3 regions of the Lysinibacillus sp. FSL M8-0134 genome follow, and region 3 is predicted to be linked to each of the others. Evidence: predicted binding sites of a transcription regulator. Region 3 holds the regulator's gene; each other region holds the start of a gene.
The links. Region 3 encodes LexA, which represses DNA repair genes until DNA is damaged. Its sites were predicted from a motif close to CGAACATATGTTCG; they were not measured.
Positions count from the first base shown of each region.

Region 1 (3,283 bases), 1.1 Mb from region 3:
CTCTGCACGTGCACCATCCTCGATTGTGACACGAATTAATGTCCGTGTCTCAGGGTTCATCGTTGTATCCCAAAGCTGGTCTGCATTCATCTCTCCAAGACCTTTATAACGCTGTAATATGTAACCCTTTCCAACTTTTTTGATGGCCTTTTGTAGATCGCTTTCTGTCCAAGCATATTCAATGACTTCTTTTTTTCCAGTACCCTTAGAAACTTTATAAAGTGGTGGTAGCGCGATATAGACTTTTCCTGCTTCAATAAGTGGGCGCATATATCGATAGAAGAACGTTAATAGCAATACTTGAATATGAGCTCCGTCCGTATCAGCATCGGTCATGATTACTACTTTATTATAAGCGGAATCTTCTACAGCAAAGTCTGTACCAACACCTGCGCCAATCGCATGGATAATCGTTGAGATTTCTTCATTTTTCATAATATCCTGTAGCTTGGCTTTTTCCGTGTTAATGACTTTCCCGCGCAGTGGCAGAATCGCTTGGAATGTACGGTCGCGCCCTTGTTTCGCAGAGCCCCCAGCAGAATCACCTTCGACTAAGTATAATTCATTTTTTGCGGCATTCCGAGACTGTGCAGGCGTTAGTTTACCAGACAGAATGGTACTACCTTTTTTGTTTTTCTTGCCGTTTCGTGCATCTTCACGCGCTTTACGAGCAGCTTCACGTACTTGCTGCGCACGAATGGCTTTACGCACAAGAGAAGCTGATAACTCCGCATTTTCCTCTAGTACATACAAAATTTGCTCAGACACTACACTATCTACTGCAGAACGAGCCTCACTTGTCCCAAGCTTGCCCTTTGTTTGTCCTTCAAATTGCAATAAATGCTCCGGAATACGAACAGAGACGATGGCCGCTAAGCCTTCACGAATATCAGTCCCCTCAAGGTTTTTATCCTTATCCTTTAACAAGCCAATTTTTCGTGCATATTCATTAAATACACGCGTTAATGCTGCTTTCGCACCTGTTTCATGTGTTCCACCGTCACGTGTACGAACATTATTAACAAAGGATAAAATCGTTTCCGAATAACCATCATTATATTGGAAGGCGAACTCTACCTCGATTTCATCCTGGATACCTTCTACATACTTCACCGGATGAAGGACGTCTTTTTCCTCATTCAAATACGCAACGAAAGCTTCAATGCCATTCTCATAAAAGAACACATCACTTTTGCCTTCCTCGCGCTCATCAATTAATTCAATTTTTAACCCTTTTAGTAAAAAGGCTGACTCACGTAAACGCTCTGCTAACGTATCATAATTGAATTTTGTGACAGAGAAAATACTGTCATCCGGTAGGAAATGAACAAGAGTACCTGTTTGCTTTGTTTGTCCTATTTCTTCTAGCGTTGTAACAGGATGTCCACCGTTCTCAAAACGCTGACGATATTTTTTACCGTCACGATGAATGGTAACCTCTAAAAACGTTGAGAGTGCATTGACTACAGAAGAACCTACACCATGTAAGCCACCACTTGTTTTATAGCCCCCTTGTCCAAATTTACCGCCTGCATGCAGCACAGTAAAAATAATTTCAGGGGTTGGTTTGCCCATTTTATGCATACCTGTTGGCATACCACGGCCAAAGTCTCGCACGCTGATACTCTGATCCTGATGAATCTTGACAATAATATGAGATCCAAAGCCAGCCAGTGCTTCATCTACCGCATTATCTACGATTTCATACACAAGGTGATGAAGTCCACGGCCATCCGTCGAACCGATATACATGCCGGGTCGTTTGCGTACCGCTTCTAATCCTTCTAATACTTGTATAGCGTCATCATTATAGACGCTAGGTGACTGTTTATTCGTCAAAAAAATTCCCCTCCAAAAAACAAACACATGTTCTATTTATGTTCTCATCCTAATAATAATAGCATTTCCTGTCAATAGCTAGCGACAGGTCCAATAAAATTTTAAAAATTGCTCACAGTTTTGATTCTTTTTATAGTAAACATCTTCAACAGTTGCTTAAATTTGGAATTTAAGCAAGACAGACTGCTACTACTATCCATTATCGTTTGACGCATAGTAGCCTATTTAGTTTCACTTCCATTTGTTTGGCTACCCATCTCGAGCGATGAAAGTGCTACGATGTATCTCGCGATTAACTGGATAAAGTTAGACTTCTATTCTACCAAAGGAATGAACGATTGACAAAATTGCCTTTATGCCTATATTTTTAAAAAGGCTTTTTTCCACAACTGATCCTCTCATGTCTAAAAGACTACCCTATGGTAATTGAATTCAAGACCCATAATGAAATCTCCTTCATAACATTGTAGATTAGCAAGAAAAAGTGTAAAATACTTGTTACAAACTATTAGTACCAAGTATTGACTATGAATGAAAGGAGTCCAGCTATGATCAATGGACTTATTATTTTATGTGCTTATCTAATTGGCTCTATACCTTCTGGATTATGGATAGGCAAAATTTTTTATAACACAGATATTCGTGAACACGGGAGCGGTAATCTAGGTGCAACCAATACCTTCCGCACGTTAGGAAAAAAAGCTGGTATCGTGGTGACCGTGATGGATGTTTTAAAAGGAACTGCCGCAGTGTTACTCGTGACACTTCCTATTTTCTCTGACAGTATGCTCCATCCTTTACTACTCGGCCTAGTTGCCGTAATCGGCCATATGTTTCCGATTTTCGCCAACTTCCGTGGTGGGAAGGCAGTGGCAACCTCTGCGGGTGTTTTATTAGGCTATTCATGGCCACTGTTTGTCCTATTATTTATTGCCTTTATTGTGACATTAAAAATTACTAAAATCGTTAGTTTAACATCTATGATAGCCGCTTTAGTAGCACTTATTTATGCAATCGTTTATTATTTTGTTACAGGTGACTTTGCATTAGGCATTTTGGTAGCCTTTTTATTCACTTTTATTATTTATCGTCACCGTGCCAATATTTCACGGATTAAAAACGGCACCGAGCCAAAGGTAAAATGGCTGTAGGAAGAGAGGAGCATTCGAAATGAACATTGCATTAACAGATGAAGCCCTACAATGGTTCAAGCAGGAAATGGAAGTAGAATCAGGTGATACCATTCGCTTTTATGCACGCTATGGTGGTTCTAGTCCTTTTCACGAAGGCTTTTCACTTGGCATGACTCGTGAAGAACCGATCGCTATAGGTGTTCAAACAGAAATTGATGGTGTAACCTATTACATTGAAGAGAAAGACCTCTGGTTCTTTAACGATCACAATCTACATGTTGACGTTGATGCAAGTAAAGATGAATTACAAT
Region 1 covers NZ_JBBPAJ010000001.1:2,304,945-2,308,227, forward strand. Annotated here, with positions in the region: gene parE (DNA topoisomerase IV subunit B) at 1-1,839, opposite strand, end outside; gene plsY (glycerol-3-phosphate 1-O-acyltransferase PlsY) at 2,388-2,990, shown strand; gene MKY49_RS11720 (HesB/YadR/YfhF family protein) at 3,010-3,283, shown strand, end outside.
Region 1: a site for LexA is predicted at 1,860-1,873, ahead of parE (DNA topoisomerase IV subunit B). Genes of this name have one in related genera too.

Region 2 (3,283 bases), 1.8 Mb from region 3:
TACGTCCGCCATGTTCAAGCTCACCCGTACAAGTCGCTGACAATAAACCATCTCCAAATGTGATAGTTGTCCCTACCTTTACACGCTTCGCTGGTTTTACAAGTGTTTCCCACTCATCTGTACCAGCTAATTGCTTCAATAGCAATACTTCTATATGTGCACCTGTTTCTTCTTTGACGCCCATTAAGCGAGCAGGTAAGACTCTTGTATCATTTAATACAAGACAGTCTCCTGCATGTAGCTCATCTAAAATATGAGCAAAATGGTGGTGCTCTACTTTATTGGAACCAGGTGTTACGACCATTAATCGACTTGCTGTACGATCGGCTAATGGTGTTTGGGCAATGAGCTCCTCTGGTAATTCAAAATCAAAATCTTCTACACGCATGAAAAAAACTTCCTTCTATTATGTTTGTTGGGGATATTCATATCCAAAATGTTCGTAAGCTAAATGTGTGGCTACTCTTCCACGTGGTGTACGCTGAATTAGGCCAATTTGCATCAAATAGGGCTCATATACATCCTCTATCGTAACCCTTTCCTCACCAATTGATGCAGCAAGTGTATCTAAGCCCACTGGACCTCCTCGGAAGCGCTCAATCATGTTCGTGACAAGTTTATGATCAATATGATCAAGACCCCTAGGATCGACTTGTAACAGTTCTAGCGCTTGCTGTGCAAGTCCCTCCGTTATCATACCATCTCCAAGCACTTGTGCATAATCTCGCACTCGTTTCAATAGACGATTGGCTATTCGGGGGGTTCCACGTGAACGCCTCGCCATTTCCATTGCCGCTACTTGCTCAATTTCCACTTCAAATAAATGAGCACTGCGCACCACAATTTCTGCAAGAGAACGATCATCGTAATATTCTAATCGTAGTAAAACTCCAAAACGGTCTCTTAGAGGGGCAGATAAGGCGCCAGCTCTTGTTGTAGCACCTACAAGGGTAAAGGGAGGTAAATCAAGTCGAACTGAACGTGCTTCTGGACCTTTCCCAACCACAATATCTAAACAGAAGTCCTCCATTGCTGGATATAACACTTCTTCAATGGCACGGGGGAGTCGATGAATTTCATCAATAAATAAAACGTCCCCAGGCTCTAGTGAACTTAAAATAGCTGCTAAATCTCCTGGACGCTCAATCGCTGGTCCACTTGTCATACGGACATTGACATTCATCTCATTCGCGATAACAGCAGCTAATGTCGTTTTCCCGAGTCCTGGAGGCCCATATAACAGCACATGATCTAAACTTTCTTGGCGAAGCTTTGCTGCTTCAATGAATATTTGTAAATTTTCCTTTACTTTATGCTGCCCAATATACTGTGCTAGTCTTTGTGGGCGTAAAGATAATTCAAATTGCTCATCATAGCTTCCTGCCTCACTTGCCATCATACGTTCAGACATGTACCTTCCCTCCTTTTCTTATTTTAATTTTAACAGTAGTTGCAGTGCTTGTTTCATAAAGGCATCTGTCGTCTCAAGCTTGTCATTATCCTCAAGCTGTGGTCGAATTTTTTCGAGCTCCTTTTCAGAATAACCAAGTGCCATTAAGGCAAGTATGGCTTCTTCTAGTTCATGTTTATAAGGTTTGACACCAAATAACGGTAGCTCATCTTCTGTACTAGGTAACTCTATTGTATCTAATAGAGAGCCTAGCTTACCTTTTAAATCTAGTATCATTTGACGAGCTGTTTTCTTCCCTACTCCAGGGAACTTTACTAAAAACGCCTCGTCTTCCCGTTCAATCGCACTAATAACCTGTTGCGGGTTGCCTGTAGCTAGAATAGCTAGAGCCCCCTTTGGTCCTATACCAGATACTAAAATTAGCTTTCTAAACAGTTCTCGTTGATCTAGATTAGGGAAACCATATAAAACCTGTGCATCTTCTCGAACATGCAAATGAACGTATATCTGTTGTTCAAGAGCAGATGCTCGAAACGCAAACGGGTTAGGGGTATTAAGTTGCCAGCCAATACCCTGTTGTTCAAGTACAATATATTCTGGTGTAATACGAGTAATTTGTCCTTTTAAATAATCATACATCCATAATCCCTCACAATCATCGTCTTCGATTATAGCATATAGCGAACGAATGCTCGACAAAAAGTAGTATGAAAAGCGTTGCTCTCAGACAAAAATGACCGCCAAATGACGGTCATTTCTTGACAAATCTATCAATATCGTACCACAGTTTTGGCCAATAGGTGAGGGCTCGTTTTGTAAATGGCACTAAATAATCTAAAAATACTAGCTGTTGCTCTAATGGTAAATCCACTGCAAAAAGCCATTCACGTAATAATTCATTCGGATATTTCAAACGATGGAGCTTTCTTTTATCCAATCGCTTCAGCTCCGGTAATTCAGCAAAAACCTTTGCAAGGTCATAATCGACAGCTGGTAATACCCGATGCAACCATAAAATATATTCATCATCCGCTTCTCCAAGATGTGCTAAATCAAAATCAATTAAACGCAATTGTCCATCAGAGCACCATAAAAAATTATGATGGACAACATCCCCATGTAAGAGTGTGATGTCTTTTTCTGGTACATCCTCTAGTGCAATCAATTGTAGCGATTTATCGCTGTAGTGCAAAATTTGATCTATTTCTTCTTTTGTTAGAAATGCTCGAAACTCATTTCTTCTACTTTTAAAACGCATATGACGCATTTGCCACTTTAAAAGTTGTGAGTAGGTATGCAAGCCTGGCACTCGCTGCCAAGCAATTTTTTTATGTGTATCATGTAAAGCAATTAATAATTTAAGAGATTCCTTACGATCCTTTTTATGTGCAAAGTTAGCGCCATGACTTCCCTCTTGCCAAACTTGCACAATTAATTGCTCATCATCGCTTTGGACTATTGGTAAAATGAGAGAAGGCTCCAATCTTCCTAACTGGCGATGAATAGCTCTCACCTTCTCCGCAATTTCCACTTGCTTTGCTCGTTTAACAAAATAATTATTCGATTGATACTTATATTTCCAAATATTTGGCTTTACCTCTTCTACTATATACGCTTTTTCACCATCGATAAGGCGTCATCCCGCCTGGGAAATAGTGCGGTGACATCCATGGTCCTGCTCCTGATGGGCACGGCGGTTGACATTGGCAAGGATCCATTTGCCAATTAGGCATCATCATTGGTTGGTTATGACAACCACAGTCTGGCATTGGCATTGGTTTTGTACCACAGCCACAAGATTGACCCATATTCATGTCTGGCATTGGCATTGGCATCGGCATTGGTTGGCTACCACAACCACAAGATTGGCCC
Region 2 covers NZ_JBBPAJ010000001.1:3,045,317-3,048,599, forward strand. Annotated here, with positions in the region: gene queA (tRNA preQ1(34) S-adenosylmethionine ribosyltransferase-isomerase QueA) at 1-388, opposite strand, end outside; gene ruvB (Holliday junction branch migration DNA helicase RuvB) at 407-1,411, opposite strand; gene ruvA (Holliday junction branch migration protein RuvA) at 1,430-2,050, opposite strand; gene MKY49_RS15575 (aminoglycoside phosphotransferase family protein) at 2,163-3,041, opposite strand; gene MKY49_RS15580 (LysM peptidoglycan-binding domain-containing protein) at 3,031-3,283, opposite strand, start outside.
Region 2: a site for LexA is predicted at 2,093-2,106, ahead of ruvA (Holliday junction branch migration protein RuvA). Genes of this name have one in related genera too.

Region 3 (3,283 bases):
TAATAAAGAACACCCTTTTAAACTACCTACTAACGTAAGCATAGAAAGCTTATCTTCCTATTAATAGCGAAGTACAGAAGATAAAAAAAGATTAGCAGGCTATATCATTTTCCTGCTAATCTTTCTTGATGTTCTTGAAATCTGCGATGGACAGTCGCTTTACTAACTTCAAAACCTAACCCTCTAAGCGTTATAGAAATTTCTTCAAAGGTAAATCCACGTTTACGCAGCTTGACAATTTCATCTACAGGTAGTTCCTTACGCTCCTGACCATGCGGGTTACCTCGATTCGATAAATTATTTTCAGGACGGTAGCCATTCTCTACAGCACGGCGCATACCTCTACGTATTTTAGCATTATGTATTCTACGCTGGTATTCCTCTACTATCGCTAAAATCTCAAGCAGCATCGTGTCCATTTCGTTTAGTTGCACCGGTCCTGCATCACGCATAGAGAAAACATCTGTTGCTGATTTTTGTAACAAATGCAACACAGCCATCCTTGCATTTCCACGTCCTAAACGTGTTTCATCTTGTACAAAAAGGGCGTTAATCCCCTTTTCTTTAATGAAATCAAGCATTTCAAGTAAGCCCTCACGTTCTACATCGTAGCCGCTGTGCTTATCCTTAAAAACGCCCTTCACCTCATAACCTTGCTCTTTTGCATAGCGCAGTAACTCTTCTTGTTGTCGCTCTAAAGACGAGCTTTGTGTTTCCTTTTCAGTACTTACACGGCAATAGACAACAGCCGACAGTTGATTATTGATCATTGTTCGTTTCTCGCAATTTCAATGGTATTGATGGGATCGGCCTGATTACTCACTACAGGAATGACTAGAGATTTTCCTGCCACAATTTTAATATCCGCTAGCTCATTTTCTGTTTTCACAAGCTTAATCCAATCTTCAGTACTCATTTTACCACGGTATTGCTCTGCTAACGACCATAAGCTATCCCCGTGTTCGATTTGAATTTCAGCGTAACTAACGTGTCCTGGATCAGTAATGTAAAGATATCCTGCAAATAGTAGACAAACTCCCATCAAGATTGAAATATGTGTGTTTTTCTTTAACCATGTCATGTTCATAACCCCTTTTGTAGAATGTTTGTTCGGAATGTATGTTCTCATAATAAAGCGAACAAACGTTTTTGTCAAACACTTTTCGAACCTATGTTTGCATACGTGTTCGCATTCTGTTATACTATCAAATAAGAAGAATGATATTAGAAAAAAGAGGTGAGCACTCATGAAAAAAGTTTCAAAAAGACAAGAGGATATTTTAGCTTTTATTAAAGAAGAGGTACGAGCTAAGGGCTATCCACCATCAGTACGAGAAATCGGGGAAGCAGTTGGACTTGCTTCAAGTTCCACTGTTCATGGTCATCTAGCTCGATTAGAACAAAAAGGCTTTATTCGTCGAGATCCAACAAAGCCACGTGCGATTGAAATTCTAGAGCCTGAAGAATCCATTCAAAAGCAACAAGTAATTCATGTTCCACTTGTTGGTAAGGTTACAGCCGGTTCTCCTATTACAGCTATTGAAAACATTGAAGAGTATTTCCCGCTACCAGATACGTATGGCACAAGTGAAGATCAATTGTTCATGCTTGAAATTATGGGGGAATCAATGATTGAAGCAGGAATTTTAGATGGGGACTTAGTCATTGTGAAGCAAAAGGCAACAGCCAATAACGGTGATATTGTTGTAGCTATGACAGCTGAGGATGAAGCCACTGTAAAACGTTTTTTCAAAGAAAAAAACCATTTCCGTTTACAGCCTGAAAATTCATCCATGGAGCCAATTATTGTCGATCAAGTTTCTATTTTAGGACAAGTTGTTGGTCTCTACCGTCGTGTGCATTAATTACGAAAATAGGTATCGAGGATTATATGTTCCTTATGAGCATGTATCCTCTTTTTTACGCAAAAAAAGAATCCACATACTAGCATTGGATTCTTTACTCTATGCCCTTCTAAGCTTCTTTTTTGAACTTTAAGCTAGCCTCTACAAATGCTGAAAATAATTTTTTAGCGTTCTCTTCTCCTGCTTTGGCCATTTCCTCAGGATGCCACTGAACTGCCAAGCAAAATGGTAAATCTTCATGAACTACTGCTTCGATAATACCATCGCTTGATTTCGCTGCTACTTTTAATTTCTCTGCTAGAACATTCACAGCCTGATGATGAAACGAATTTACAGCAACTTTCTCTTGTTCTAAAATAGTTGCTAATAAATTATCTGCAATAATCTGTACATAATGAGTAGCTACAGCTCGACCTGATTGCTGTGCATGTTTAAGCAACTTCGTACTAAAATGGTCACTATCAATGTCCTGATATAAAGTACCACCTAATGCGACATTTAAAATTTGGATTCCACGACAAATACCGAAAATAGGCATTTTTCGTATAAAAGCAGCTTCAATTAAAGCTAGTTCAACTGTATCCCTCGCTGGATGAATTTTCCCTAGCTTTGGTGATGGCTCTGCTCCGAATAGAAATGGATGCACATCATAGCCACCCGATAACAATAAACCATCTGTAAGAGCTAAAATTTGAGCCGCATCCTCCTCAACACCTAAAGGAATAATAAGCGGAATTCCTCCCGCCTCAATAATACTTTGACTGTAAGCAGCATTTAAATGAGCGGATAAATCATCCTCCACAAAGGCTGTAATGCCAATAACCGGTTTCACTTGCTTCCCTCCATATACTTGAAGATTGACAATTACCAAAAACCTAAATACCAATTGATTAATGAATCACCATAAAAATAAACAATGATCGCTGCTAAGGCGATAGACGGACCAAAGGGGAAGGGTGTTTTTCTTCCTTGCTTACGCTTGAACAAAATGATAACCCCCACAATCATACCGATAACTGCCGCCAGAAATAGTGTTAACAGTGTATTGATTGTGCCAAGAACGAGTCCAATTAAAAAGAATAATTTAATATCTCCTCCACCCATGCCACCATTCGATATAACCGCAATAACATATAGTATGCCAAAACCAACGACAGCACCCACAAGACAATCCCACCATGGTGTTAATGGCGATAGTACCCGACCTACAACGAGGAATGGTAAAAAGAATATAAGCACCCTATCTGGGATGAGCATATAGGCTAAATCCGAAACAATAATAATAACGAACAAGGAGATAAATAAAAGCGCTACAATAAATTCTATGCCCCAACCTAGCCGCCAATAAGCAAAGGCAAACAAAACACCTGTCCATATTTCTATTGCTGGGTATATCCAACAAATTGTATAGCCACAGG
Region 3 covers NZ_JBBPAJ010000001.1:1,207,855-1,211,137, reverse strand. Annotated here, with positions in the region: gene def (peptide deformylase) at 1-64, shown strand, start outside; gene MKY49_RS05845 (YneB family resolvase-like protein) at 105-770, opposite strand; gene yneA (cell division suppressor protein YneA) at 767-1,081, opposite strand; gene lexA (transcriptional repressor LexA) at 1,248-1,865, shown strand; gene MKY49_RS05830 (gamma-glutamyl-gamma-aminobutyrate hydrolase family protein) at 1,975-2,697, opposite strand; gene MKY49_RS05825 (prepilin peptidase) at 2,730-3,283, opposite strand, start outside.